Regions from separate parts of the Agrobacterium sp. 16-2014-1-2a genome, predicted to be linked through region 3. Evidence: predicted binding sites of a transcription regulator. Region 3 holds the regulator's gene; each other region holds the start of a gene.

Region 1 (9,974 bases), on a different contig from region 3:
GCTGGCCGAACGGGTCGGTATTTCCGCGCCGCCGTGCCTCAGGCGCGTCCGCAAGCTGGAAGAAGCCGACGTGATCGAGGGTTATCACGCCATGTTGAACGCGCCGAAGCTCGGTTTCGATCTCGTTGCCTTCTGCATGGTCGGCCTCAAGCGCCAGTCGGACAGCAATCTGAAAGCCTTTGCAGCGGCGACGGCCGGATGGTCGCTGGTGCGCCAGGCCTGGATGGTATCTGGCGAAAGCGATTTCCTTCTGCATTGCATCGCCAGAAACCTGACCGAGTTTCAGGATTTCGTCATCGAGGTTCTGACAGCGGACGAAAACGTCGACACCGTGCGCACCATGCTCACCATCCGTCAGGTCAAGCGCGTCGGTCTGGTGGAAATCTGATCGGCGGACCTTTGAGTGATTGCGCCGGCGCTTACCCGCGCCGCAACGCGTCATAGATCGTGCCGAGGCTTGTCGCCTCTTTTTCCAGCGGAAATGCAGTGCGCACATGCGAAAGTCCGGCACGGGCATGGTCCCTGGCGAGAGCAGGATCGGCAAGGTAGGTTTTAATGGCATCCCGCAGGGACGCGTAGTCGCCGGCCTCAACGACCATGCCGGTCTCGCCCTTGACGATCATTTCCTCATAGGCGCCGGCATTGCTGGCAACGACAGCCGTCTCGGACGCCATGGCTTCCAGTGGTGTCAGGCCAAAGCCCTCGTTGCGTGACGGTGCGACATAGAGGGTTAGCCGCCGATACCAGGGCTTGATGTCGTCCACCTCGCCCTGAAACGCGATGCGGTCCGCAAGGCCGGCTGCTGCGACATCGGCCACGAGCTTGTCGGCGAAGGCCTTGTGCTCTGCGGTCACGCGGCCGGAGATGACGGCCGTCCATTCGGGATAGTCGGGCAGAAGTTCGATCATGGCGCGCACGAAAAGGTCTGTTCCCTTCTGGTGGCGCACCCGTCCGAAACATCCGATGAGAAATTGCCCAGGCAGGCCGGTCGAAGCGATCGTATCCTCCGGGCCGGTTGCGGGATGAAACAGCTCGGTATCGACGCCATGCATGACGACGCTGTGTGGTACTTCCAGAAACGAGCCTGAGCGGCCGCTTGTCGCGACGACCGCATCCATTTTTGAAATCAGAAAGCGGGTATAGGCGGAATGTCGCCTTTGCGCCGCCGAGGTGAACATCAGCTTCACCTTCATGCGCAGCACGTCACGAATGAGAATGCCCGGCAACATTTCGAGATTGCGGCGGGCGTGCCAGATGCGCGGACCGCTGAGCGGGCCGTTTTGCCAGAGCCGCCACAGATCACGGAAGCGCACATGTGGCAGATGCTGCGGCAGGCCGGGGCCGATGACGGCCACTTTCTGACCCAGCCGGTTTTGTACCGGAATAAGCTGAACGATGGTGGAGGTAACGCCGGAGAGCCTGCGCTTGAAGTTCGGCGCAAGCACCTGCACATCTTTCAGACTGGCGTGGGGCAAGATGGGCTTCCGTCTTTGCGGCTAAGGCAGGATGTTCAGTTCAGGATATCAATGCAATGCGCCCGAGGGGCGCATTGCAGGAAAGGGCAGATCAGCCCCACTGTACGGCGAGAATCTCGTAACCCTTGGCGCCGCCCGGTGCGTTGACTTCGATGCTGTCACCGACTTCCTTGCCGATGAGGGCGCGGGCGATGGGCGAGGAAATGGAAATGCGTCCAGCCTTCACATCCGCTTCCTGGTCGCCAACGATCTGATAGATTCTCTCCTCGTCGCTATCCTCGTCGATCAGCTTGACGGTGGCGCCGAACTTGATCTTGGAACCGGACATCTTGGAAAGGTCGATGACTTCCGCGCGTGCGGTCAAGTCTTCGAGTTCAGTGATGCGGCCTTCGTTATGGCTCTGGGCTTCCTTGGCAGCGTGGTATTCGGCATTTTCCGAAAGGTCGCCATGGGCGCGCGCCTCCGCAATTGCCTCGATGATACGGGGACGCTCCTCCTGCTGGCGAAAGCGCAGCTCCTCCTGCAGCTTGATGAATCCACCGTGCGTCATCGGTACTTTTTCTACCATTTTTTTATCCTTCGCAGTCCTGTCGCTTTACTTGCAGACACAAAAAGAAACAGGTTCCGGAGGGGAACTCCGGAACCATGCCAAAATCATAACTAAGCCGACTATATCAGAAGACGACAACGAAATGCCAGCAAATTTGAGACGGGCATTTTCTTGCATTCGTTCAGGGCTTTAACAGATGAGATTGACATTTTTCAATAGAACATATAGTGAACATAACCATGAAGAAGTCAATCAGGCAACGGCTAGCCATTCTTTCCGATGCGGCCAAATACGATGCGTCCTGTGCCTCCAGCGGCACGACGAAACGCAGCTCTGCTGCATCCGGCGGACTTGGCTCCACGGAGGGGTCGGGCATATGCCATGCCTATGCGCCGGACGGGCGCTGCATTTCGCTCCTGAAGATTTTGCTCACCAATTTCTGTATCTATGATTGCGCCTATTGCATCAATCGTTCTTCGAGCAATGTCGAGCGGGCGCGGTTTACTGCCGAGGAGGTGGTGTGGCTGACGCTGGAGTTCTATCGGCGCAACTATATCGAGGGGCTGTTTCTCTCTTCCGGCATTATCCGCTCTTCCGATCATACGATGGAAGAGATGGTGCGGGTGGCGCGGGAACTGCGCGTCACGCATGGCTTTCGCGGCTACATCCATCTGAAATCCATTCCCGAAGCATCGCCAAAGCTTATTGAGGAAGCGGGGCTTTACGCCGACCGGCTGTCGATCAACATCGAATTGCCGACTGATAGCGGCGTCAGCCGTTTTGCACCGGAAAAGCAGCCCGCCAATATTCGCCGCTCGATGGCTGATATCCGCCTGAAGATCGAGGAGGCGGGGGAGCCGACTGTCAGGACGCGAAAGACCAAACGTTTTGCGCCTGCCGGACAGAGCACGCAGATGATCGTTGGGGCGGATGGGGCTGATGACAGCACCATTCTGTCCACGAGCGCCCGGCTTTATGGCAGCTATGGTTTGCGGCGCGTCTATTATTCGGCTTTCAGCCCCATTCCGGATTCGTCGAAGAACCTGCCGCTCATCAAGCCGCCTTTGATGCGGGAACACAGGCTTTATCAGGCCGACTGGCTTTATCGTTTTTATGGGTTCGACATTGGTGAAATAACCGCGATCGGCGGTAACGGAATGCTCGATCTCGATATAGATCCAAAGCTTGCCTGGGCGCTGAAAAATCGCGACCGTTTTCCAGTGGACGTGAACGTGGCGGATCGCGAAATATTGCTGCGCGTGCCCGGCTTCGGTACCAAGACGGTCGCCTCGATCCTGTCTTCACGCCGGTTTCGACGGTTGCGGCTGGAGGATATTGCCCGCTTCGGCGTTTCCCTGAAAAAGGTGAAGGCCTTCATCGTTGCCGAGGGCTGGACGCCGGGCAAGCTGACTGAACGGCCCGATTTGCGAGCGATGTTTGCTCCGCAGCCCGAACAATTATCGCTGCTGTGATGTACGGCCCGGTTCTGGAAGGACGGGGCGATTTCGGCGAGTGGCGTGATGCGGCGCGCGCGGCTCTCGCCGCCAATGTGCCGCCGGAGGCGATTGACTGGCGGTTGCGGGATGAGAAAGCCGGGCTTCTCGATTTTGCCGGGGAGCCGTTGCCGGCGGCCCGTGCGGATGACGTGCAGGTGTCCGTTCCAGCCTCCTTCGTGACGTTGGCGCAAGCGATTATCTGTCATAGCGATCCGGGTCGTTTCGCACTGCTTTACCGGTTGCTGTGGCGGCTGAAGCGGGATCGCGCCCTGTTGCAGTTCAAGTCCGATGCGGATGTTTCCGAAGCCCGGCAGCTTGAAAAATCGGTCCGCCGCGATTGTCACAAGATGACGGCCTTTGTTCGCTTCAAGGAATTATCCTTGCCGCAGGGGCAGGGCGGGCGGCGGCGCTTCGTCGCATGGTTCGAGCCGGATCACTTCATCGTCGAGCGCACGGCCCCGTTTTTCCAGCGGCGGTTCACGGATATGGACTGGCTGATCGCGACACCGAACGGCTCCGCGCGGTGGGACGGAAACGTGCTGGAGACATCGCGGCAGGCCGCGTCCAAGCCTGAGCTGAAGGATGAAACGGACGAGCTGTGGCGAACCTATTATGCCAACATATTCAATCCGGCGCGTCTGAAGATAAAAGCGATGACGGCAGAGATGCCAAAGAAATACTGGAAAAATTTGCCGGAAGCCGAGCTTATTCCAGGTCTCGTTCTCGGTGCCGAGGCGCGGGTGCTGGAGATGGCGGCAAAGGCTGCGAGCCAGCCGCAACCATTCCATCACCGCCTGCAGGCCGCGGCCTCGGCGCGTGAAGAGCCGCCACCGGCGCCGGACGGTACGCTCGCTTCATTGGCGCAGGAGGCTGGCCAATGCACGCGCTGCGCCCTGCATTGCAAGGCAACGCAGACAGTGTTCGGCATGGGACCTGAAGATGCGAAAGTGATGATCGTCGGGGAACAGCCGGGAGATCACGAGGATCTTGCCGGAAAACCTTTCGTCGGTCCCGCTGGTCAGCTGTTCGACCGGACATTGGTTGAAGCCGGTATTGACCGCAAAAAGCTTTATGTCACCAACGCCGTCAAACACTTCAAATACGAGGCCCGCGGCAAGCGGCGCATCCACCAGCGACCGGATGCGGGCGAGGTGCAGCAATGCCGCTGGTGGCTTAACAAGGAAATCGAGCTGGTACGGCCGAAGCTTATCGTTGCCATGGGTGCAACGGCGCTTTATGCGCTGACAGGCGGAAAGGAAAAGGTCTCCGAGGTTCGGGGTCGCCCGATACCGATGCAAGAGGAGCGGACGCTTTTTGTCACGGTGCACCCTTCCTATCTTCTTCGCCTTCCCGACTCGCAGCAGAAGGAGGCGGAAATGCAGAATTTCAGGAATGAAATTGATTTTATAAGATTATTCTAATAGACTGTTTTGTGTGTTGCTATGCTATATTGGATGATCATCGCTGTCTTCATCGACATGATTAAATTTTTGTTTATTGGTTATTTTTATTGAAATTTTATACTTGATACTATAATTCAGATATTTATATTTATTCATTGCGTGGATGTATGATGCTCGGCGAGCTAGATCTTGCAACAGTGATACTGATGCAAAAGTGTTCTTACATTGTTGGAATGCTGAGTTTTATATATCTGAAGCTCACAAATCGTGGTTTGCACGGCCCGACAGCTCTTGCAGCAGGCTTCGCAGCCATGGCTGCCGGCTCCACGCTCGCTGGGTACGGCGAATGGGGAATAATGTCTCCGGCCTTGTGGCAATTCGGCAGCATCGTCTTCGGTATCGTGGGTTATGCGCTGATCTGGCTTGGCCTGAAAATCGTGAGCGATGGACGTGCTGCCAGCAGGGGGACAGTATCAGCTGTCTGTTTGATTGCCTTGCTGGCAATTGTCCTTGCACAGCAGGTGGCTGACAATAACGCTTATCGTGCGGCCCTGTTCAACGGCTGTGCGGCTGTGGCCTATCTTGCTGGAGCTGGCGGGCTTTTTGCGCGGTGGCGCAAGGAGCCACTCCTGTCCCGCTTCGCGTTGGGCGCGATTGCGGGTATTTCCGGCCTGATTTCGTTGTCGGTGGCAAAGAGCGTGCTTTTGCCCCAATACGCCGCCATCGATCTGGTCAATGCGTTTTTCTTGATCATCATGTTGAACTTCGCCATTGCGCTGTTCGTGATGATGCTGGTAGCCGAGCGGTCAGAGCGGAAATTGCTGGTTCTCGCCAACACCGATCCTTTGACGGGCGTCAAGAACCGTCGTTTTTTCTTCCAGGCCATGCCGGGGGTGCCGGGTCCCAACGATGCGGCGATGCTGCTCGATATCGACCACTTCAAATCAATCAACGACCGCTTCGGCCACGCCGTCGGCGACAGCGTTCTTCAGGAAGTGGCGAAGCGTATCGGCGGCAGCATTCGCGGTGGTGACGTTCTGGCGCGTTACGGTGGCGAGGAGTTCATCATCTTCCTGCCGGGTGCCGGTGTTCAAAAGGCTTGCATGATCGGAGAACGCATTCGCGATGCGATTGCGATAACCGAAGTCGATTGCGGCGGTTTGCGTGTCGGCGTGACGATCAGCATCGGCGTCGCAACCAGCGGAGATATGCGCTGCGATCTTCAGACCCTGGCGGAAATGGCGGACCGCGCCCTTTACCGAGCCAAGACGGATGGGCGCAATTGCGTGCGCGAAGCCCTGGCGGCGTGAGACTTTTGAGCTTTTTGTGAGACAATGCAAAACGCCGCAGGCACGACCCGCGGCGTTTCCATGATCTTCGTTGGCGGCTGATTTTACAGGAAGTAGCTCTGCAAGGGCTTCACTTCCAGATTGCCGGCCTTAAGCGCCTTGATGGCAAGGGCTGCTGCTTCGGCACCGGCCATCGTCGTGTAGTAGGGCACCTTCTGCATCAGCGTTGCGCGGCGCAGCGACTTCGAGTCGGAAATCGCCTTGTTGCTGTCGGTGGTGTTGATGACCAGCTGGACCTGACGGTTGCGGATGGCGTCTTCGATATGCGGACGACCTTCCTGCACCTTGTTGATCTTCTCGGCGTTGATGCCCTGTTCAGCAAGGAAACGCTGGGTGCCGCCGGTTGCCAGTACCCTGAAGCCGCTCTCGACCAGAATACGGATTGCGGGCAACACGCGGTCCTTGTCGTCGTCGCGCACCGAGACGAAGACGGTGCCGGAGCGCGGCAGGTCGACGCCGGCACCGAGCTGGCTCTTGGCGAAGGCGAGTGCGAAATCGGTGTCGAGGCCGATGACTTCGCCGGTAGAGCGCATTTCCGGTCCGAGCAGAATGTCAACGCCGGGGAAGCGGGCGAACGGGAAAACGGCTTCCTTGACGGCGATGTGCTTCAGGTTGCGCGGATCGGGTTTCTTGCCGTAAGCGGCAATCGCCGCATCAAGCTTTTCGCCGGCCATGACGCGGGCAGCGATCTTGGCGATCGGCGCACCGATGGTTTTTGCAACGAAGGGTACCGTGCGCGAGGCGCGCGGGTTGACTTCGAGAACGTAGATCGTGCCGTCCTTGATCGCGTACTGAACGTTCATCAGGCCACCGACGTTGAGCGCCTTTGCAAGCGCCGTCGTCTGGCGTTCCAGCTCGTCGAGGGTTTCCTTGCTCAGCGAACGGGAAGGCAGCGAGCAGGCCGAGTCGCCCGAGTGGATACCGGCTTCTTCGATGTGCTCCATGATGCCCGACACGAAGACGTTTTCGCCGTCGCACAGTGCATCGACGTCGACTTCGACGGCGTTGGTCAGGTAGCTGTCGAACAGAAGCGGGTTCTTGCCGAGCAGGGTGTTGATCTGGCCGGTCTTGTCGTTCGGGTAACGCTGCTTGATGTCCTCGGGCACGAGGCCCGGAACCGTGTCGAGCAGATAGGTCTGGAGCTGGCCTTCCGAATGGATGATCTGCATGGCGCGGCCACCCAGAACATAGGAAGGACGCACGACCAGCGGGAAGCCGATTTCCGAAGCGACGAGGCGCGCCTGTTCAACCGAATAGGCGATGCCGTTGTTCGGCTGGGCGAGGTCGAGCTTCATCAGCAGCTTCTGGAAGCGGTCGCGGTCTTCGGCAAGGTCGATCATGTCAGGCGCGGTGCCGAGGATCGGGATACCGTTCTTTTCCAGCGCTTCGGCCAGCTTCAGCGGCGTCTGGCCACCGAACTGCACGATGACGCCGACCAACTCGCCCTTTTCCTGTTCGGCGCGCATGATCTCGATCACGTCTTCGGCCGTCAGCGGTTCGAAATAGAGGCGGTCGGAAGTGTCGTAGTCGGTCGAAACCGTTTCCGGGTTGCAGTTGATCATGATCGCTTCGAAGCCTGCATCCTTAAGCGCGAAGGCAGCATGGCAGCAGCAATAGTCGAACTCGATGCCCTGGCCGATACGGTTCGGACCGCCGCCGAGGATGACGACCTTCTTGCGGTCGGAAACCTGCGCTTCAGAGCGGGCGGCGCCGACGAAGGGGATTTCATAGGTCGAATACATGTAGGCGGTGGGTGAGGCGAATTCTGCCGCGCAGGTATCGATGCGCTTGAAGACCGGGCGAACATTGAGGCTGTTGCGCAGCTCGGCCACTTCCTTTGGGCGCTTGCCCGTCAGAATTGCCAGGCGGGCGTCGGAAAAGCCCATGGCTTTGAGCATGCGCAGGTTCTCTGCGTCCTGCGGCAGGCCTTGCTCACGGACACGGGCTTCCATGTCCACAATTGCCTTGAACTGGGCGATGAACCAGGGGTCGATCTTCGAGTTTTCGTGGACTTCTTCTTCCGTCATTCCCATGCGCAGCGCCTGGGCGACCATGCGCAGGCGATCCGGCGTCGGTGTGCCAATGGCGGCGCGGATGGCGTTCTTGGAGCCTTCGCCCTCTTCAAAGCCGGGGATTTCGATTTCATCGAGACCGGTGAGGCCGGTTTCCATGCCGCGCAGCGCCTTCTGAAGCGATTCTGCGAAGGTGCGGCCGATGGCCATGACTTCACCGACGGACTTCATGGCCGTGGTGAGGATCGGCGAGGCGCCCGGGAACTTCTCAAAGGCGAAACGCGGGATCTTGGTGACGACGTAGTCGATCGACGGTTCGAACGAGGCAGGCGTCGCGCCGCCGGTGATATCGTTTTCCAGCTCGTCGAGCGTATAGCCGATGGCGAGCTTGGCGGCGATCTTGGCGATCGGGAAGCCGGTCGCCTTGGAGGCGAGAGCAGACGAGCGCGAAACGCGCGGGTTCATTTCGATGACGACGAGGCGGCCGTCTTTCGGGTTGACGGCGAACTGCACGTTCGAGCCGCCGGTTTCCACGCCGATCTCACGCAGCACCGCAATCGAGGCGTTGCGCATGATCTGGTATTCCTTGTCGGTCAGCGTCAGCGCTGGCGCAACGGTGATGGAGTCGCCGGTGTGGACGCCCATCGGATCGATGTTTTCGATGGAGCAGATGATGATGCAATTGTCCGCGGTGTCGCGGACCACTTCCATCTCATATTCCTTCCAGCCGAGAACCGATTCTTCGACCAGCACCTCGGTGGTCGGCGAAGCGTCGAGGCCGCCCGAGACGATGTCGAAGAATTCGGAGCGGTTATAGGCAATGCCGCCGCCGGTGCCGCCGAGCGTGAAGGAGGGGCGGATGATGGCTGGCAGGCCGACATGGTCGATCGCCTGGGCGGCGATTGCGATCGCATGCGCCATGTAACGCTGCTTGCGGTCGGTCTCGCCAAGGTTCCACTGGTTTTCCAGATTGTCCAGCGCCTTGTCCAGTTCCGCACCGGAAAGCTTCGCTTTGAGTTCGGCGCGGGCAGCTTCGTGCTTCTTGCGGTCGGCGTCCTTGATTTCAGTGGCGTTGGCCAGCATGGACTTCGGCGTCTCAAGGCCGATGCGAGCCATGGCCTCGCGGAAGAGGGCGCGGTCTTCGGCCATGTCGATGGCTTCGGGCTTGGCGCCGATCATTTCCACATTGTAGCGGTCGAGAACGCCCATGCGCTTCAGGGACAGCGCGGTGTTGAGCGCGGTCTGGCCGCCCATGGTGGGAAGCAGCGCGTCCGGGCGTTCCTTGGCGATGATCTTGGCAACGACTTCCGGGGTGATCGGCTCGACATAGGTTGCGTCGGCAAGGCCCGGATCGGTCATGATGGTGGCCGGGTTGGAGTTGACCAGAATGACCCGGTAACCCTCTTCCTTCAGCGCCTTGCAGGCCTGGGTGCCGGAATAGTCGAATTCACATGCTTGGCCGATGACGATCGGTCCTGCGCCAATGATGAGGATGGACTTGATATCTTGGCGCTTCGGCATGGCTCTCTCGTTCCGCGTTTTGGTTGCGCAAAACACCAGCCAGGGTGAAAGATCACCGGCCGGGGCGCGCAATTCAAAGTTTTCAGGCTAGAAGCGGCTTATAGGCAAATGTTTTTGAGAACGGAACCCCATAAATTCCGGAATCGACAGAAACTCTTAACCCGCCGG
Region 2 (9,974 bases), 110 kb from region 3:
TCTATGACGCCGTACTCGGCGCCGTGGAAAGCATCCCTCGGGCCCGCCGCAAGGATCTTGCGCTGCTGCGCGAGTCAGTGCGCCGCGCCGTACGCGCCGCTGCCAATCAGGCATGGGGCAAGAAGCCGATCGTGACGGTTTTCGTCACCAAGGTCTGAACCGGAAAATCCCGGGTTTTCAAACCGTCACGCCCCGTCATGTCCGGGCCATCTCGGACATGACGCAATCGCCGTCCGCGATCGTTCCTTCTCCTCTCTTGCAGCTTTTTATACATCTTGCAGGGAAGTGATTCCGGTTCGCGGATGAATGCGTTACAAGGGGCGCATCACGCAGGAGGACGTCATGCCGCTTCTTTCGGTCTTCGCCATTTATTTCATCGTCTGGTGGACGGTGCTTTTCGTTGTGCTGCCGATTGGCCTTCGCACTCAGGAGGAAGACGGCGATGTGGCGATTGGCACGGTTGCAAGCGCCCCGTCAAGGTTCAGGGGCGGGCGCATCGTGTTGTGGACAACGCTGATATCGGCTTTGATCTGCGGGCTCTGGTACGGCGTAACCTGGTGGTTCGGCGTCAGCATGGACGACCTTCCGAGAATTATCCCGGTTTTCGACTGAAGCACTTCACCCACGCGCCAGGATTAAGCGCGCCGTAGATTTGCAGCGTGGTGGGCTTCGTGATGCGATTTAAGGCAACATAAGCTGTGCTGCCGTTTTATGAACGGTCGCTACAAGATGCGCCAGTGCTGTCACATGGATGTCATATCAGTCGTGCACACACCATGAGAGTGTCTGGCGGGCAATTCGCTGTCACAATTTTACCGAAATAACCATTCGGGGTTGTGAACTTCGCCGGAATCAAAAAAAAACAAGGCATTTCAGCCTTGTTTTTCAGGTTTCGCGTGATCTGTAACCGTTACCGGGGCAGCGACAAGCGCGCCTAAGATCGAATCCTCCCAAGACTGACCGCGAAAACGGCAAGAATTTAGACTTCCTGCCTCTTTTGTGAGCTAAAGTTAGCCCAATCACCCATGCTTGTCATCTCATTTTTTGCATATTTGTTACAGTCGGCAAAAAATTCCCTGTGGTGCAATTTGTCGCACCGGATCAAGAATAATATTCCGGCCAAAGCGTTTTGACGCGAATTAGCTATCGCGAAAATGCCACGAAATCGCCTGGGCAGGTCTTTGCATGGCGGGTTTTCTTCTTGGTCAGAAACAGCTATGTACGGCGCCAATATCCCTCTATTCGGGGCGATTCCCGCGCCTTTGCGTGTTGTTGCCCATACCAATGGAAGTCGTCATGCGTCTCAGCCGTTATTTCATGCCCATCCTGAAGGAAAACCCCAAGGAAGCGGAGATTGTCTCCCATCGCCTCATGCTGCGTGCGGGCATGATCCGGCAGCAATCGGCTGGCATCTATTCCTGGCTACCGCTCGGCAAGCGCGTTCTGGACAAGGTCAACAGGATCATCCGCGAGGAGCAGGATCGCTCGGGCGCGATCGAGCTTCTGATGCCGACGCTGCAGACGGCTGAGCTGTGGCAGGAGAGCGGCCGTTATGACGATTACGGCAAGGAAATGCTGCGCATCAAGGACCGTCAGGACCGCCAGATGCTGTATGGCCCCACTAACGAGGAGATGATCACTGACATCTTCCGGTCCTATGTGAAATCCTACAAGAACCTGCCGCTGAACCTCTATCATATTCAGCTGAAGTTCCGCGACGAGGTGCGCCCCCGTTTCGGAACCATGCGCTCGCGCGAGTTTCTTATGAAGGATGCCTATTCCTTCGATCTGACCAAGGAAGACGCGATCCACTCCTATAACAAGATGTTCGTGGCTTACCTGCGCACATTCGAACGGCTTGGCCTGCGCGCCATTCCCATGCGTGCCGATACCGGCCCGATTGGCGGCAATCACAGCCACGAATTCATCATTCTGGCCGATACTGGCGAATCCGAAGTCTTCTGCCACAAGAGCTTCCTCGACCGCGCCATCCCCGCCGATGATACCAACTTCGACGATGTCGCAGCCCTTCAGGGCGTTTTCGACGAATGGACGGCCGACTATGCCGCCACCTCGGAAATGCACGACGAAGCTGCTTATGACGCCATTCCCGATGGCCAGCGCCTTTCCGCGCGCGGCATCGAAGTCGGCCACATCTTCTATTTCGGCACCAAATATTCCGAGCCGATGGGCGCCAAGGTGCAGGGTGCTGATGGCAAGGAACACCCCGTTCACATGGGGTCCTACGGCATTGGCCCGACACGCCTTGTTCCCGCCATCATTGAAGCATCGCATGACGAGAACGGAATCATCTGGCCGGCTTCGGTCGCTCCTTTCGATGTCGTGATTATCAACATGAAGGCAGGTGACGCAGCCTGTGATGCGGCGTGCGAAAAGCTGTATTACTCGCTCTCCAATGCCGGCAAGGATGTTCTTTATGACGATACGGACGACCGCGCGGGCCAGAAGTTCGCGACTGCTGACCTGATCGGCGTGCCGATGCAGATCATCGTCGGCCCACGTTCGGCAGCGAACGGTGAAGTCGAGGTGAAGGATCGCAAGACCGGCGACCGTGAAACCGTCACAATCGAAGCGGCAATGAACAGGGTGCTTGGCTAAGCGCGAAATGGTGAAAGTGACGAGCGGTTTTCGCCTGAAATCCGCTCCAGCTTTATGAGATCAAGATCAGGGGTCGGTTTTTTGTGAAAACCGGCCTTTCAAGTTCAGATCAGGGAGACGACATGGCAAAAGCCGAGGCTGACAAGGGTGCGGCTCCTTCCGCCCGGGAAAGGACCGCCCGGCCGTTTTCTGCTTTCGAGCGCATGGTGGCCTGGCGCTATCTGCGGTCGCGGCGCAAGGAAGCGTTCATATCCGTCATCGCCGGCTTTTCCTTCGTCGGCATCATGCTGGGCGTCGCGACGCTTATCATCGTCATGGCTGTCATGAACGGTTTTCGCACCGAGCTGATTTCGCGCATTCTCGGCATCAACGGCCATATGATCGTCCAGCCGATCGACCAGCCCTTCAACAATTACGATGAGCTGGCGAAGAAGTTCTCCGCCATTCCGGGCGTGACGATGGCCCTGCCGCTGGTAGAGGGGCAGACATTGGCCTCCGGTCGCGGTGGCGCCGGCTCCGGTGCGCTCGTGCGCGGCGTTCGCCAGGACGATATCGACAAGATCAAGGAAGTCGCCACCAACGTCAAAACCGGCGATCTCGTCGGCTTCATGGCGGGCGACGGGGTTCTGGTTGGCTCAAGGCTTGCCGCACAGCTTGGCGTGACGGCGGGCGACGATATCACCCTCATTTCGCCTGAAGGCGATGTGACGCCGATGGGTGTCAACCCGCGCGTCAAATCCTACAAGATTTCGGGCGTCTTCGAGATCGGCATGTCGGAATATGATGCGTCGATGATCTATATGCCGCTGTCCGAAGCCCAGCTTTATTTCAATGCCGAAGGCCTGGTGCAATCCATCGAGCTTTACGTCAGTCGCCCAGACAATGTCGACGGCATCCGCCCGCTGGTGGAGCAGGCAGCTGAGCGGCAGATCTATATCACCGACTGGAGACAGCGTAACCAGACCTTCTTTTCCGCCCTGCAGGTGGAAAGAAACGTGATGTTCATGATACTGACGCTCATCGTTCTGGTGGCGGCGCTCAACATCATTTCCGGCCTCATCATGCTGGTTAAGGACAAGGGCAGCGATATCGCCATTCTGCGCACCATGGGCGCCAGTTCCGGCGCCGTCATGCGTATCTTCTTCATGACGGGAGCTGCCATCGGCACGGTGGGCACATTCGCCGGTGTGGCACTCGGCGTCATCGTCTGCCTCAATGTGGAATCGATCCGGCAGTTCTTCTCCTGGGTATCAGGCACGGTGCTGTTTGATCCGCAGCTCTATTTCCTCAGCCAGCTTCCGGCCGAAATGGATATCAGCGAGACCATTACCGTCGTCATCATGGCGCTGACGCTTTCTTTCCTGGCAACCATCTTTCCGGCATGGCGGGCTTCCAAGCTCGATCCGGTGCAGGCCCTGCGTTACGAATAAGGACCGCTTCACAATATGGCAAAAAAATCAGTGCTGCGGCTTACCGGCGTCGAGAGGACCTATGGTCAGGGCGAGACGTCGCTCTCCATTCTGCGCAAGGCCGATTTCGAGTTGAAGAGTGGTGAGATGGTGGCGCTTGTTGCCCCCTCGGGCACCGGAAAATCCACGCTGCTGCATCTCGCCGGGCTTCTCGAGCATCCGGATGCTGGCGAGGTCTTCATCAATGACGCGCCCTGCAATGGTCTGCCGGATGAAAAGCGCACGGCGATCCGCCGCAGCGACATCGGTTTTGTCTACCAGTTCCATCATCTGCTGCCGGAGTTCACGGCGGTGGAGAATGTGATGATGCCGCAGCTCATCGCCGGTTTGACGCAGGGCGAGGCCCGCAAGCGTGCGAGCGCGCTGCTCGATTACATGCGGGTCGGCCATCGCGGCGAACATCGCCCTGCTGAGCTTTCCGGCGGTGAACAGCAACGTGTGGCGATCGCGCGTGCCGTTGCCAACGCACCGCTCCTGCTTCTCGCCGACGAGCCGACCGGCAATCTCGATCCCGAGACCGCGCATTACGTGTTCGATGCGCTGGAAGCGCTGGTGCGCCAGTCCGGCCTTGCCGCACTGATCGCCACCCATAATCACGAGCTTGCCAACCGCATGGACCGCCGCGTGACGCTTGCAGACGGCAAGATCGTAGACTTCTGATCGTGATGCAGTAAGGCGACCATAGCGCCGCCTTTGCGATCTTTTCTGCGGCTGAGTCTGTCTACGTTCAGGTTTCCCGCGAAGCCACTCGTCCTTCCACAATTGAATTTTCACGAACCCGGAGGTGTTTTTGCCTCCGGGTTTTTTTGCTTTGGAGTCAGTGGCTTGCCATTCACGAAGGTGGAACCGCAGCCGATTCTGCCGCGTTAGCAAGGAGACTATCAATAAAAGCCTGTTGACAATCGAACAAAATGAGAACAAAGTTAGAACATAACGAGTAAGGAGAGACCAATGACTGATTTCATCCGTGACGTTGCCGCTTTCGCCTCCATCGCTGTGTTCGTCGCCAGCTTTTCGGTGATCCTCACTGCCCTGTGAAGGGCACACCGGCGCAGAAGCCTGTATAGACGCCGAAAGGCGGTGGACTTTGAAGGCCGAAAATCGGAAAATCGCCCCCTCGATTCAGAATGACAGGATGACGATATGGGCGAGACGGTTACGCGTGGAGAGACCTCTGGCGAAACGCTGAAAACACCCGGTTTCGTCCATCTGCGGGTTCACTCCGCTTACTCCCTGCTTGAGGGGGCTTTACCCCTCAAGAAAATTATGTCCAAGGCCGTTGCAGACGGCCAGCCGGCCATAGCCATTACCGACACCAACAATCTTTTCGTCGCACTGGAGTTTTCCGAAAAGGCGCGTGATGAGGGCTTGCAGCCGATTATCGGCTGTCAGGTGTCGATCGACATGCAGGATGCGGTGGATGATCGCCGCAATCACAACAGCCACCTTGCCAAGCTTCCAGCCATCGTGCTGCTCGCGGCTGATGCCGGAGGGTACGAGCGGCTGGTGGACCTTATCAGCCGCGCCTATCTGGAAGGCGAAAGCGGTGGCCAGTCCGTGCATATTACCCGTGCATGGCTGGAGGAAGCCTCCAATGCCGGGCTGATTGTGCTGACGGGTGCCTCCGGTGGTCCGGTGGATATGGCTCTGAAGGAAGGGCATGCGGCGCAGGCGAGAGAACGCCTGCTGGCGCTGAAATCACTCTTCGGTGACAAGCTTTATATCGAATTGCAGCGTCAGTCCGGTTTCGACCGCGTCCATGAGCGGCGTATGATTGGACTTGCTTATGAACATGATATTCCGCTGGTCGCCACCAACGAGGCGTTCTTCCCTTCGAGGGCCGATTATGAGGCGCATGACGCATTGATGGCGGTGGCGCATAACGCCATCGTTTCGGATGACAGCCGGTTCCGCCTGACCCCCGACCATTATATGAAAAGCCGTGAGGAGATGGCGGAGCTGTTTGCCGACCTTCCGGAGGCACTGGAAAACACCGTCGAAATCGCAATGCGTTGCTCGTATGTGCTGAAGAAGCGTGGGCCGATCCTGCCGCGCTTCACCGGTGCCAGCGACGATCCCGAAGCGGCGCAACGGGCAGAGGCCGAAGAGCTTCGCCGTCAGGCCGTCGAAGGTCTTGATCTTCGCCTTGCGGCCCTCGGCATGGCACCTGGCTACACAGAGCAGGAATATCGCGACAGGCTGGATTTCGAGCTTGGCGTTATCGAACGCATGGGTTTTCCAGGTTACTTCCTGATCGTTGCGGACTTCATCAAATGGGCCAAGCAGCAGGATATTCCGGTCGGCCCCGGCCGCGGTTCGGGTGCAGGCTCGCTCGTGGCCTATGCGCTGACCATCACCGATGTCGATCCCCTGCGCTTCTCGCTGCTGTTCGAGCGCTTCCTCAATCCCGAACGCGTGTCGATGCCCGACTTCGATATCGACTTCTGCCAGGACCGCCGCGAAGAGGTGATCCGCTACGTGCAGCGCAAATATGGCCGCGAGCAGGTGGCGCAGATCATTACCTTCGGTTCGTTGCAGGCTCGCGCGGCATTGCGCGACGTCGGCCGCGTGCTGGAAATGCCCTATGGGCAGGTGGACAAGATCTGCAAGCTGGTACCCAACAACCCGGCCAATCCGACGCCGCTGTCAAAAGCGATCGAGGAAGAGCCGCGTCTGCAGGAAGAGGCGGACAAGGAACCCGTCGTTGCCCGACTTCTGGATATCGCCCAGAAGATCGAGGGGCTTTACCGTCACGCCTCCACCCATGCTGCCGGTATCGTCATCGGTGACCGGCCGCTGTCGAAGCTGGTGCCGATGTATCGCGATCCGCGCTCCGACATGCCGGTTACCCAGTTCAACATGAAGTGGGTGGAAAGCGCAGGCCTCGTCAAATTCGACTTTCTCGGTCTGAAGACGCTGACGGTGCTGAAGGTTGCCGTCGATTTCGTTGCCAAACGCGGCATCAAGGTCGATCTCGCCGCAATTCCGCTGGACGACGCCAAAACCTACGAGATGTTGTCACGCGGTGAAACTATCGGCGTGTTCCAGGTGGAAAGTGCCGGCATGCGCAAGGCGCTTATCGGCATGCGCCCGGACTGCATCGAGGACATCATTGCGCTGGTGGCGCTTTATCGTCCGGGTCCGATGGAAAACATTCCGGTCTACAATGCCCGCAAGCATGGCGAGGAGGAACTGGAGTCGATCCACCCCACCATCGACCACCTCCTGAAGGAGACGCAGGGCGTTATCGTCTATCAGGAACAGGTGATGCAGATCGCCCAGGTTCTGTCAGGTTATTCGCTCGGCGAAGCCGATCTTCTGCGCCGCGCCATGGGCAAGAAGATCAAGGAGGAGATGGACCAGCAGCGCGAGCGCTTCGTCGACGGCGCGATCAGAAACAACGTGTCGAAGCCTCAGGCCAACACCATCTTCGACCTTCTGGCGAAATTTGCCAATTACGGCTTCAACAAGAGCCACGCCGCCGCTTACGCCATCGTGTCCTATCAGACCGCCTATATGAAGGCGCATTATCCGGTGGAGTTCCTCGCTGCCTCCATGACGCTGGATATGGCCAACACGGAAAAACTCAATGATTTCCGCCAGGATGCCAGCCGTCTCGGCATAGAGGTCGTGGCACCTTCGGTGCAGACGTCCTTCCGGCAGTTCGAGACGGGTGAGAACCGCATCTATTATTCGCTGGCCGCCATCAAGGGCGTGGGCGAGGGCGCGGTGGAACACATCGTTACCGTGCGCGACGGCAAGCCATTTGCAAGCCTGGAGGATTTCTGCCTGCGCATCGATCCGAAGCAGATCAACCGGCGTGTGCTCGAAAGCCTCATCAACGCTGGCGGTTTCGATTGTTTTGGCCGCGACCGCGCCGAGATGATCGGCGGGCTGGACCGTATCATCGGTTATTCGCAACGCGCGCAGGAAAGCCGCGTTACCGGCCAGTCGGACATGTTCGGCTCCGGCGGCGCAAGCGGTCCGGAAAAGCTCATCCTGCCTGCCTTCCAGCCGTGGCTCGCCTCGGAAAAACTGCTGCGCGAATATCAGGTGCTCGGTTTTTACCTGACCGCACATCCGCTCGATACCTACCGCCCCGTATTGGAAAAGTTGCGGGTGCAGAATTTCGCCGATTTTTCCGCCGCAGTGAAACAGGGTGCGACCGCCGGGCGTCTGGCCGGCACCGTCACCGGCAAGCAGGAGCGCAAGACCCGGACCGGAAACAAGATGGGTATCGTCACCTTCTCCGATGCCTCCGGCCAATATGAGGCGGTGTTGTTTTCCGAAGGGCTTGCCCAGTTTCGCGATCTGCTCGAGGTGGGCAAATCGCTTGTTATCACCGTGCAGGCGGAAGAGCGCCCGGAAGGCATCGGTCTTCGCATCCAGACGGCGCAATCGCTCGAGGAGAAATCCGTCCAAATGCAAAAGGCGTTGCGGGTTTATGTGCGCGATTCTGGCCCGCTGAAAACCGTCGCCCGCCACCTCAATACCAAAGGTGACGGATCGGTTTATTTCATCGTCATCAAGGACGAGGGGAGCCGTGAGATCGAGGTGGAGCTGACGGAGAAATACCGTATTTCCCCTGAGATCGCCGCCGCACTTCGCTCTGCCCCCGGCGTTGTTGATGTGGAGCTGGTGTGAGGCCTCAAGCCCTCAAACCGGCCCTTCCTTTGTCACGGTAATGAAGTCCGTCCCCACCCCTGTCTCCATCTGGTGACTGAGGTCGGAAACGGTAATCGAACTGCCGGTTGAAAGCTCTTTCTCGATTCGGGAGCGAATTTCAGCCGGTATTTCGAGGCGATCGAGCACGGCGCTTAGCTGGTCAAAGCCACCGGGCGCTTCGGTAACGGTGATGCCGAGCCGCTTGCGGGCTGCGGCCGGCAGATGGTTTTCCAGTGTTACGCCATTCCATTCGGCGGTTCCGGCTGCGCGGTTGACGGCAACGGCTTCGAAGAAATGCGTTCCGAGTGCCACCTCGGGATCCTTGATGTCGATCGCAGCCTCGAATAGCGGCTTGAAATCCTGTCGCACCATGATCTGGCCATTCGGTGGATGATCTTCGCCGGCGGATGCGTAAAGCGCAGCGACGAAATCGTCGGTCAGTAGCGGCCCGGTGGTTTTCAGCCCCTTCCAGCGCTTGAACCCGTTGACGGCGCTGATCGTCATTTCTCCGGTATAGCCGTCCGGTGCGCCGGCATCGAAGCCAAGGCGCGTCAGTACCGCCTGAATATCCATCACCTTTTCGCGCTCGCCGCGCCGGGTGATGAGGATGCGCAAGGGCGAGGGCTCCTTGCCTTTGGCCATCGGTTTGATGGCTTGCGTTTTTTCATTCACGGCCACCTCAACGGTGCCCAATACGGCGTCGAAGGTCGCGGGGCGCAGCTCGACGTCGGATAAAAGCAGCTTGCCGTCATCGGCATCGTCCCGCGGCTCAAACAGGGCTGAATGTTGTACGGAGCGCAGAGAAACCGGCCGGTCGGTGATGATGACATGCACGCCATAGCGGGTCTCGCCGAACAGCGACTGCGCGAATTTCGAAGGCAGGCGCACGCAGCCATGCGAGGCCGGGTAATTCGGCACCTTGCCTTCGTGCAACGCGATGCCCGACCATGTCAGTCGCTGCATGAAAGGCATGGGCGCGGCCGAGTAGATGTTCGATTCGTGGTATTTGCGTTTTTCCAGAATCGAAAAAATGCCGCTCGGCGTCTCATGCCCGGCCTTGCCGGTTGAGACCTTGGATGTAGCAACGATCTCGCCGTTCTCGTAAAGCGCCAGCGATTGATCGCTTTTCGAAACGACGATCTGCAGGGACTTGTTGTCGGCGGCAAGCGCCGGAAAGGCAAGAATGCTGGCCGACAGCATGCCGGTCAGAAGACGGAAGCG
Region 3 (9,974 bases):
ACTCGGCGCAACCCTTCGCGGCAAGGTCCGCCTCTCGCCGCCATCCGGCCCGGCCTTGCCGGGACTGAACGACTTCGCCTTCACGTCCTATTTCAAAGGCATAGGCGCGACCGGTTTCTTTTATAAATCACCGGATGCGCTTGTATCACCCGTTGGTGACGCAAGGCCTGACAAGGGTTGGTTGGAATGGGCCGATATGCGGCTTTACGGCCTTCGCAGCGCAATTGCCGAACGCATCCGCACCACCATCGGCGGTGATGCCGGAGCCTTCGCCGCCTCCATCATCACCGATGAGAGACAGGCTATATCGGCGGAGACGATGGAGGCGTTGCGGCTCTCCGGCCTTGCCCATATCGTTGCCATATCCGGGCTCAACATGGCACTGGCCTCCGGCATATTCTTTGTTGGCTTGAGACTGGCTTTCAGCCTGTTTCCCGCCTTTGCGCAGCGCTGGCCGGTCAAGAAGATCGCGGCTTTCGCGGCACTGCTGATGACGCTCGCCTATTATCTGATTTCCGGTTTCGCCGTTTCCGCCGAGCGCGCCTGGCTGATGATGTCTGTGATGCTGATTGCGGTCCTTTTCGATCAGCCATCACTCAGCCTCAGAAACGTTGCCATTTCCGCCCTGATCATTCTGGCTTTCTCGCCCTCGGAAATCATGGGTCCCAGTTTTCAGATGTCATTTGCGGCCACCATAGCGCTTGTTTCCGCCTATGCCTTCTGGAGCCGTTGGCGCACGGACCGCGAACGGCTGTTCATCGGGCGCAAGCCCGCATGGCTGAAGGTGGCGGAAATGATGGGCGCGGTCATTGGCGGCGTTATCACGACGTCGTTGATCGGGGGCCTTTCGACGGCGATCTATTCGGCCGAACATTTTCACCGTGTCACCACCTATGGACTGTTCGCCAATCTGGCTGCAATGCCGCTCATGTCACTGATCGTCATGCCATTCGCTCTTATCGCCATGCTGCTGCTGCCCTTCGGGCTCGATGCGCCGTTCCTGAAGATCATGGGTTATGGCATGGCACTCGTCATCGAGGTTGCAAACGAGGTGGCCTCCTGGGGCGGCAGCGCAGCGACGGGGCGTCCGCATGGATGGTTTATCGGTTTGGCTTCGGTGGGTTTCCTGCTGCTGACATTGCTGCGAAGCAAGCTTGCGCTTCTTGGCATCCCGTTTCTGCTCTTCGCCTTCGGCGTGTCGGCAGTTACGGCCTATCGTGATCTGCCGGATCTATTGATTCACGAGGACGGCGACTTGGTAGCACTCCTGGAGGACGGCAAGGTCTCAACCACAAAAGCCCGTCCGCAGGGCTTCGTTTACGGACAGTGGCAAAGGGCGCTGCTGCTGCCGGAAAAAACCGTGCCGCCAGATTTTATAAATGGTGAGAGCATGGCAAATAATGCTGGTTCTGACTCGAGATCGAAACTGTCGCCGGAAGACATGGCTGTGGTGGTACGCGAGATGACGGCGGCGCTCAAAGGCGCCAAAGCTGGCGTCTTCACCTGCAGGAAAGACATATGGTGCGTAGCGAGCGCCGCAAGCGGAGAGTGGGTCGTCGTTCTGAAAGATGGCCGCTTCGCCGGAAAAGCCTGCGATATTGCCGATATCGTCGTTGTTTCCCGCAGAACCTCTTTTTCGCAGTGCCGCTCGGGTGCACTCCTGCTCAGCCGTGACATCTTGCGGCGTCTCGGTTCTGTGGAAATAGATTTTGCTGACAAGAGGGAGGAGGGTGTGGTGAGCGGGCTGCGCGCCGCAATCGCCGGAACGGACAGGCCCTGGAGCCAGCACCGTTATTACGACTGGAAAAGCGGACGTTTCGACCGTGATCTGCCGCAGCCCATCATCCGGCTGCTGGCGGCGTCGCAATGACTGCCGCCAGCATGGATCATCGGGCCTTGGCGCGCAAATCTTCAGTCAATTCGCCGATCCCGCCAACTTCCTCTTCATGACCAGCGTCGCGCCAGCTCTCCTTCAAACCGGCCTCGTACCATTCTTGCATGGCAGGCAGGGCGAGCAGCAGGTCGCAATAGGCTTTCGCTGCTGGCGAAAGATCCGCGCTGCCATAGGTCTGGAAACGGAATGCAACCGGGCAGAAGAAAGCATCGACCGCCGTGAACTTTTGACCGGCAAGATATGGCCCGCCGAATTTTGTAAGACCCTCGCTCCACAACGCATCGATCCGCTTTATATCGGCCTTAAGTCCGGCATCGCCGCCCCTGGGTTTGACCCGAATGCCCACCGACATGGGATAGAGATTGCGCAGCGAGGAAAAGCCGGCATGCATCTCACTTGCGGCCGAACGCGACCAGGCCCTCGCATGCTTGTCGCTTGCCCAGACACCCTGGTGTCTTTCGGCAAGATATTCGACGATCGAAAGCGTTTCCCAAACCGTCATACCCTCGTCGACCAGGCAGGGCACCTTGCCCGTCGGCGAAAAGGAGGAGAAAGAGACGCCTTCGCCGAACGGAATGAGCTTTTCATCGAAGGCGATACCGAGCGTGCGCATCAATACCCACGGCCGCAGCGACCATGAAGAATAGTTCTTGTTGGCTATATAAAGATCGTACATGGCGTATCTCCCGGATATGACGCGTATTTCTACACCTGCCAAGCGTTCACGGAATATCGAAAATTATCCATGGCTCCCATAAACGCCGTTGATGAATGGTGATGTGGGGCCGCTGAGAGCGCGCCTTGCGATAAGTCACCCTTTGGTGACGACTAAAACTGACTGTGCAACACGACAGAACAACGTCGCTAAAAAACAGCGGATGGGATCGCTTCGACAATTACAGCGAGCAGCCCATTCGCCACCACGCCTGTAGCGAAACCGAAGCATCTTTATGGAGCAGGAACTCAGTTTAGAAAGGGCAACGCGCATAGGCTGGATGGCGCATATCCTCGTGCACCCGCAAAAGCCCGCCACGTTTGGAAAAAGCCAAACCCAATATAGGCGCCATCTTCACGATGACGCCTATTATAAAGTGAATACGTTCGGTTCGATAAGATCAATGGTAGCGGCGGATCAGCCCCACCAGTTTGCCCTGAATTTTAACCCGGTCGGGCCCGAAGATACGGGTCTCATAGGCTGGGTTTGCCGCCTCGAGCGCAATGGAGGCTCCCTTGCGGCGGAAGCGCTTCAGCGTGGCTTCCTCGTCATCCACCAGAGCCACAACGATGTCCCCGGGATTGGCGGTGTTGCCGTTGCGGATGATGACTGTGTCGCCGTCGAAAATGCCGGCCTCGATCATCGAATCACCCTTGACCTCAAGCGCGTAATGTTCGCCCGTGCCAAGCATGTCTACTGGCACTGCCACATCATGGGTGTTGTTCTGGATGGCGGAAATTGGCACGCCCGCAGCGATGCGGCCCATGACCGGCACGGTGACAGCCCCGCCCAGATCGTTGGCCGGCGTCTTGGGGGCAGGGGCCGGTTCCGGCGTTTTGGGCTTGCCAAGGCTGCCTTCGATAACGCTTGGCGAAAAGCCGCGCTGCGGCCTTGCACCCGGCGTATAAGCCTCGGGCAGCTTGATGACTTCCAGCGCCCGAGCTCTATTTGGTAGCCGACGAATGAACCCGCGCTCTTCGAGAGCGGTTATCAGGCGGTGGATGCCGGATTTCGAAGCAAGATCGAGTGCGTCCTTCATTTCATCGAAGGAGGGCGGCACGCCGGACTCTTTCATTCGTTCATGAATGAAGAGAAGCAATTCCTGCTGTTTGCGCGTGAGCATGAGGAAAACACCCTTTAGAATCGTAGTGGAAGTCGCGAAACAAATACAGAACGAACACTATATGTTCCATATGTGTTCTGCAATCCCCTAAAATTTCGTGAAGGTGCCATCTGTTGCTGTGATGATTTGCCTCATAGCACGCAATTGTGCTTTTGTGCGGTCAAAACCGTCCCGACATGCTCCGGGCGGAAGGCCAGCAGGATACATTTTCATGACGAAACCCTATAGCGTTGACCATCTCGTTTTGCCCGTGGAAGTCATAGGCGTCGCCGTGAAGCGCCTCGTCAGTCTTGGCTTTACGGTTGCGCCGGAGGCTCTGCATCCTTTCGGCACCCAAAATGCCTGCGTATTTTTCGCCGATGGCACCTATCTGGAGCCGCTCGCAATTGCTGATTCGGCTAAATATAATGCGTCAATAGAGAGGGGTGATGTGTTCACCGGCAGGGATGTGGCCTTCCGGCAACGGGACGGGCAGGAGGGTTTTTCGGCTCTTGTCGCCAGGACTGAAGACGCCTTGGTTGACCATGAGCGGTTTCGGGCAGCCGGCCTTTCGGCGGGCGATGTGTTCGAGTTTTCGCGGCCTGTTCGTATGCCGGATGGCTCGCAAGGCGAGGCGGCGTTCCGGCTGGCTTTTGCTGCAAGCGGGGCGGCCGCGGATTTCTTTTTGTTCAGTTGTCAACGGCTTCAAGCCCTTCCGGGCGATCGCACCATGCTGGAGCGCCACGCCAATGGTGTCACCGGCCTGAGTGAAATCGTCCTGTTTTCCGGCGGCAATATGAAGGTGGCGGGCCTGATCGAGACAGTGTTTGGCTGTGAAGGCAAAAGGTCTCCGGGCGGTGATATGGTTTTCGCGACCGGCAATGCCAGCATCAGATTGACCGGAAAACCGCCTTTCGGCGGGCAGACCCTGAATGCTCAGGATGGCAACGAATGCGGATTGCGCGGCGCGGGCATCGTCTTTTCGTCACACGATCTTGCCGTGACAGAGGCGGTGCTTGCTGCTAATGGCGTGTCCTGCGCAAAAGCGGACGGCCGTCTGGTGGTGCCCGCAGCACCCGGTCAGGGTGTTGCCTTCGCCTTCGAGGAAAAATGATGAGCGTTACGAACAATCTTAAAGTCACTGCCGGCGACGGCGCCAGCAAGGTTTCCTTCTCGAATACCGAGCGGTTTTCGCTGATTGCCGGTCCCTGCCAGATGGAAAGCCGCGAACATGCCTTCATGATCGCTGGCGTCCTGAAGGAGCTTTGCGACAAGCTGGGAGTAGGGCTTGTCTACAAGTCTTCTTTCGACAAGGCGAACCGCACTTCGCTTTCCGGAAAACGCGGCATCGGCCTGGATAACGCGATGCAGGTTTTTGCCGATCTCAAAAAGGAATTCGGTTTTCCTCTTCTGACCGACATCCACACGGAAGAGCAATGCGCCATCGTTTCCGAGGTAGTGGACGTGCTGCAGATTCCGGCGTTCCTCAGCCGCCAGACCGATCTTCTCGTTGCTGCCGCCAAAACCGGCCGCGTCATCAACGTCAAGAAAGGCCAGTTTCTGGCGCCCTGGGACATGAAGAACGTGCTTGCCAAGCTCAATGAGAGCGGCAATCCGAATGTGATGTTGTGCGAGCGCGGTGCGTCCTTCGGTTACAACACGCTGGTTTCCGACATGCGCTCTTTGCCGATCATGGCAGCGCTCGGCGCACCTGTCGTGTTCGATGCCACCCATTCGGTGCAGCAACCGGGCGGGCAGGGCGGCTCCACAGGTGGCCAGCGCGAATTCGTCGAGACGTTGGCGCGTGCGGCCGTTGCGGTTGGCGTGGCCGGCCTCTTCATCGAGACGCATGAGGATCCGGACAATGCGCCGTCAGACGGCCCTAACATGGTCCACCTGAAGGACATGCCGAAACTGCTCGAAAAGCTTCTGGCTTTCGACGCGATTACGAAAGCCTGATCGGCTGACCGTGACGGCGGGCACTTTTGTGCCAATCGATTTTAATGGCGGGCGGGCCGTTTCCGCTGCCCACCGTCATTGTAATTTCTTCGCCATCGTCTAAGACAGGCGACGGAAAATATCTGTTCCATTCCCAAGGGAGAGACCATGACTGCCATTACCGATATCATCGCGCGCGAAATTCTCGACAGCCGCGGCAATCCGACCGTTGAAGTCGACGTTTATCTCGAAGACGGCTCCATGGGCCGTGCCGCCGTTCCCTCCGGCGCCTCCACCGGCGCGCATGAGGCGGTTGAGCTGCGCGATGGCGGCAAGCGTTATCTCGGCAAGGGCGTGGAAAAGGCGGTCGAAGCCGTCAATACAGAAATCTTCGACGCGATTGGCGGTTTCGACGCTGAAAACCAGATCCAGATCGATCAGATGATGATCGCGCTCGACGGCACGCCGAACAAGTCGCGCATCGGCGCCAACGCCATCCTCGGCGTGTCGCTCGCCGTTGCGAAGGCTGCCGCTGAAGCCTCCGGCCTGCCGCTTTACCGTTATGTCGGCGGCCCGAACGCGCATCTGCTGCCGGTTCCGATGATGAACATCATCAACGGCGGCGCGCATGCCGATAACCCCATCGACTTCCAGGAATTCATGATCCTGCCGGTCGGTGCAGAAAACATTCGCGAAGCCGTGCGCATGGGCTCCGAAGTCTTCCATACGCTGAAAAAAGAACTGTCCGCACAGGGCCACAACACCAATGTCGGCGATGAGGGCGGTTTTGCACCGGGTCTCGAAAGCGCGCCGGCAGCACTCGATTTCATCATGAAGTCGATCGAAAAGGCTGGCTACCGTCCAGGCGACGACATGTTCATCGGTCTCGACTGTGCGGCGACCGAATTCTTCAAGAACGGCAATTACGTTTATGAAGGCGAAGGCAAGACCCGTTCGCCGATCGAGCAGGCCGAATACCTGGCCGAACTCGTCGCGAAATATCCAATCATCTCCGTTGAAGACGGCATGGCTGAAGACGACTGGGATGGCTGGAAGGCGCTGACCGATCTCATTGGCAACAAGTGCCAGCTGGTGGGCGACGATCTTTTCGTCACCAACTCCGCCCGCCTTCGCGACGGTATCAAGATGGGTGTCGCCAACTCCATCCTCGTCAAGGTCAACCAGATCGGTTCGCTTTCCGAGACGCTGGACGCAGTCGAAACGGCGCACAAGGCAGGTTACACCGCCGTCATGTCGCACCGTTCGGGCGAAACGGAAGATTCCACCATCGCCGATCTCGCGGTCGCAACCAACTGCGGTCAGATCAAGACCGGCTCGCTTGCCCGTTCCGACCGGCTCGCAAAGTACAACCAGCTTATCCGCATTGAAGAAATGCTGGGCCCGCAGGCTGCTTACGCCGGCCGTTCGATCCTGCGCGGATAATCCGCGTTCGGGTTTCGCGATATGGCCCGCCGCCTGGCGGGCCAGTCTCAGGGATGGGCGGTTTATCCGCACTGCTCACTCCCGAGTTGATCCGGGGTTCAGTCAGCCCAGGTCCCTGGGTTGAAAGGACTCTTTTCACGGCGAAGACGCGCTGTGGCTTGATGCCGGATCACGCTCGGCATAACGAACTCTCTCTGATATCGTCGTCATTATTAGCCCGCCTCTGGCGGGCTTTTTTGCGTCTATCAGTCGCCCGGAATTTAAGGTCAACGGATAGTTAAACAATCCGCATTAGTCTCGAGACTCACATTATGCGTTTTAAGGCTTCTCTCCGGCATGTGGACCAGACATCATAAAAAGAGACGATTCGGCCGTTTGATCGTTCCGGCCATTACGATCGCTTTTCTTTCCTATTTCGGGTATCATTCCATCCACGGCGACTTCGGCCTTCAGGCGACGGAGCGGCTGGAGCGGCAGCGTATTGCCAGAACGGCAGAGCTTGCCAAGCTGACGCAGGCGCGCGTTGCGCTGGAGCGGCAGGTCGAATTATTGAGCGACGGTTCTCTCGAACGTGACATGATTGACGAGATTTCCCGTTATCAGTTGAATATGTCCCGTACGGACGAAATTGTCATCATGAATACCTACTTCTAATTAACCGAAATCAAGTTAATTAATGATTTGTGATTTATTCACAGCACTTTAGCATGAATATGTGCCATGCGTTTAAAGCATTGCTGCATGGCATTTTCTTGCATATGGTACGCGCCAATCTATCCATTCAAACGACAACTCAGGGAGGGATGAATGGCGCCGCGAAAAACCGCGTCCGTATCCGGCCGAAAGACAACGGCAAAGGCTGCAGGCGAATTCACCGGTAAGAACAGCCCGGACTTTTCGAAGGAAGAAGAGCTTCACGCCTATCGTGAGATGCTTCTCATCCGTCGCTTCGAGGAAAAGGCCGGTCAGCTTTACGGCATGGGCTTCATCGGTGGTTTCTGTCACCTCTACATCGGTCAGGAAGCCGTTGTTGTCGGCATGCAGATGTCTCAGAAGGAAGGCGATCAGGTCATCACCGCTTACCGTGACCACGGCCATATGTTGGCTCTGGGCATGAGCGCGCGTGGCGTCATGGCCGAATTGACCGGTCGCAAGGGCGGCCTGTCGAAGGGCAAGGGCGGCTCGATGCACATGTTCTCCAAGGAGAAACATTTCTACGGCGGCCACGGCATCGTCGGTGCGCAGGTTTCGCTCGGAACCGGTCTTGCCTTCGCCAATAAATATCGCGGCAACGACAATGTCTCCGTGACCTATTTCGGTGACGGCGCCGCCAACCAGGGTCAGGTCTACGAGAGCTTCAACATGGCCGCTCTCTGGAAACTGCCGATCATCTATATCGTTGAAAACAACCGTTACGCCATGGGCACCTCGACCGCCCGCGCCACCGCACAGTCGAACTATTCGCTGCGCGGCCAGTCCTTCGGCATTCCCGGCATCCAGGTGGATGGCATGGATGTGCGCGCCGTAAAGGCAGCCGCCGATCAGGCGCTGGAACATTGCCGCTCCGGCAAGGGTCCGATCATTCTGGAAATGCTGACCTACCGTTACCGTGGTCACTCCATGTCCGACCCGGCGAAATACCGTTCGAAAGACGAAGTGCAGAAGATGCGCTCCGAACATGACCCGATTGAGCAGGTCAAGGCACGGCTTCTGGAGCAGGGCTGGGCAAGCGAAGACGAACTCAAGGCCATCGACAAGGATGTCCGTGATATCGTCGCCGATAGCGCAGACTTCGCCCAGAACGACCCAGAGCCGGATGTATCCGAGCTCTACACCGACATTCTGCTCTGATCGGGAAAGGGAAACCCATGCCAGTAGAAATTCTTATGCCCGCCCTTTCCCCGACCATGGAGGAAGGCACGCTTTCCAAATGGCTTAAAAAGGAAGGCGACAAGGTCACTTCCGGCGACGTGATTGCCGAGATCGAGACCGACAAGGCGACCATGGAAGTGGAAGCTGTGGATGAAGGTGTTATCGGCAAGCTGCTGATCGACGCCGGCACCGAAGGCGTCAAGGTCAACACGCCGATCGCCGTTCTCATCCAGGAAGGCGAAAGCGCTGCCGAGATCTCTTCTTCCGCCAAGAAGGAAGAGCCGAAGGCTGAAGCTGCAAATTCCGATTCGGATGCCGCAGGCGGCAAGACCCGCGAAGCATCCGAGGAGCCGAGCGCTGCCAAGGAAGCCGCAAAGGTTCCGGCAGCACCTAAGATCGAAGTCGCTGCCGATCCGGATATTCCTGAAGGCACCGAAATGGTGATGACGACGGTGCGTGAAGCGCTGCGCGACGCCATGGCCGAAGAAATGCGCGCCGACGAAAAAGTCTTCGTCATGGGTGAGGAAGTCGCCGAATATCAGGGCGCCTACAAGATTACCCAAGGCCTGTTGCAGGAATTCGGCGAGCGCCGCGTTATCGACACCCCGATCACCGAGCACGGTTTTGCCGGTATCGGCGTCGGTGCGGCAATGACGGGCCTGCGGCCCATCGTCGAATTCATGACCTTCAACTTCGCCATGCAGGCGATCGACCAGATCGTCAACTCGGCTGCGAAGACGCTTTACATGTCGGGCGGCCAGATGGGTGCGCCGATGGTGTTCCGTGGCCCCTCGGGTGCTGCTGCCCGCGTTGGCGCTCAGCACTCGCAATGTTACGCCGCATGGTACAGCCATATTCCGGGCCTCAAGGTCGTCATGCCCTACACGGCAGCGGACGCCAAGGGTCTCCTGAAGGCAGCCATCCGTGACCCGAACCCGGTCATCTTCCTTGAGAATGAAATTCTCTACGGCCAGAGCTTCGAAGTGCCGAAGCTCGACGATTTCGTGCTG

Evidence for each region. The regulator LexA, encoded in region 3, represses DNA repair genes until DNA is damaged. The targets are predictions, from matches to a motif close to TGTTCNNNNTGTGTTCNG.
Region 1: the regulator LexA is predicted to act here: its motif matches at 2,242-2,259, upstream of ACQZ45_RS10710 (putative DNA modification/repair radical SAM protein).
Region 2: the regulator LexA is predicted to act here: its motif matches at 5,002-5,019, upstream of dnaE (DNA polymerase III subunit alpha).

What each region holds. Positions count from the first base shown of each region.
Region 1 is NZ_JBNWBX010000002.1:380,593-390,566, forward strand. It holds gene ACQZ45_RS10695 (Lrp/AsnC family transcriptional regulator) at 1-388, shown strand, start outside; gene ACQZ45_RS10700 (glycosyltransferase family 4 protein) at 420-1,475, opposite strand; gene greA (transcription elongation factor GreA) at 1,567-2,043, opposite strand; gene ACQZ45_RS10710 (putative DNA modification/repair radical SAM protein) at 2,265-3,497, shown strand; gene ACQZ45_RS10715 (UdgX family uracil-DNA binding protein) at 3,497-4,942, shown strand; gene ACQZ45_RS10720 (GGDEF domain-containing protein) at 5,095-6,234, shown strand; gene carB (carbamoyl-phosphate synthase large subunit) at 6,318-9,806, opposite strand; gene ACQZ45_RS10730 (LytTR family DNA-binding domain-containing protein) at 9,963-9,974, opposite strand, start outside.
Region 2 is NZ_JBNWBX010000001.1:541,304-551,277, reverse strand. It holds gene ACQZ45_RS02705 (ribonuclease J) at 1-158, shown strand, start outside; gene ACQZ45_RS02700 (DUF1467 family protein) at 307-612, shown strand; gene proS (proline--tRNA ligase) at 1,297-2,619, shown strand; gene ACQZ45_RS02690 (lipoprotein-releasing ABC transporter permease subunit) at 2,742-4,049, shown strand; gene ACQZ45_RS02685 (ABC transporter ATP-binding protein) at 4,065-4,748, shown strand; gene dnaE (DNA polymerase III subunit alpha) at 5,232-8,732, shown strand; gene ACQZ45_RS02675 (L,D-transpeptidase family protein) at 8,745-9,974, opposite strand, start outside.
Region 3 is NZ_JBNWBX010000001.1:433,594-443,567, reverse strand. It holds gene ACQZ45_RS02200 (ComEC/Rec2 family competence protein) at 1-1,870, shown strand, start outside; gene ACQZ45_RS02195 (glutathione S-transferase family protein) at 1,887-2,570, opposite strand; gene lexA (transcriptional repressor LexA) at 3,010-3,732, opposite strand; gene ACQZ45_RS02185 (VOC family protein) at 3,944-4,825, shown strand; gene kdsA (3-deoxy-8-phosphooctulonate synthase) at 4,825-5,670, shown strand; gene eno (phosphopyruvate hydratase) at 5,818-7,092, shown strand; gene ACQZ45_RS02170 (FtsB family cell division protein) at 7,429-7,746, shown strand; gene pdhA (pyruvate dehydrogenase (acetyl-transferring) E1 component subunit alpha) at 7,900-8,943, shown strand; gene ACQZ45_RS02160 (pyruvate dehydrogenase complex E1 component subunit beta) at 8,961-9,974, shown strand, end outside.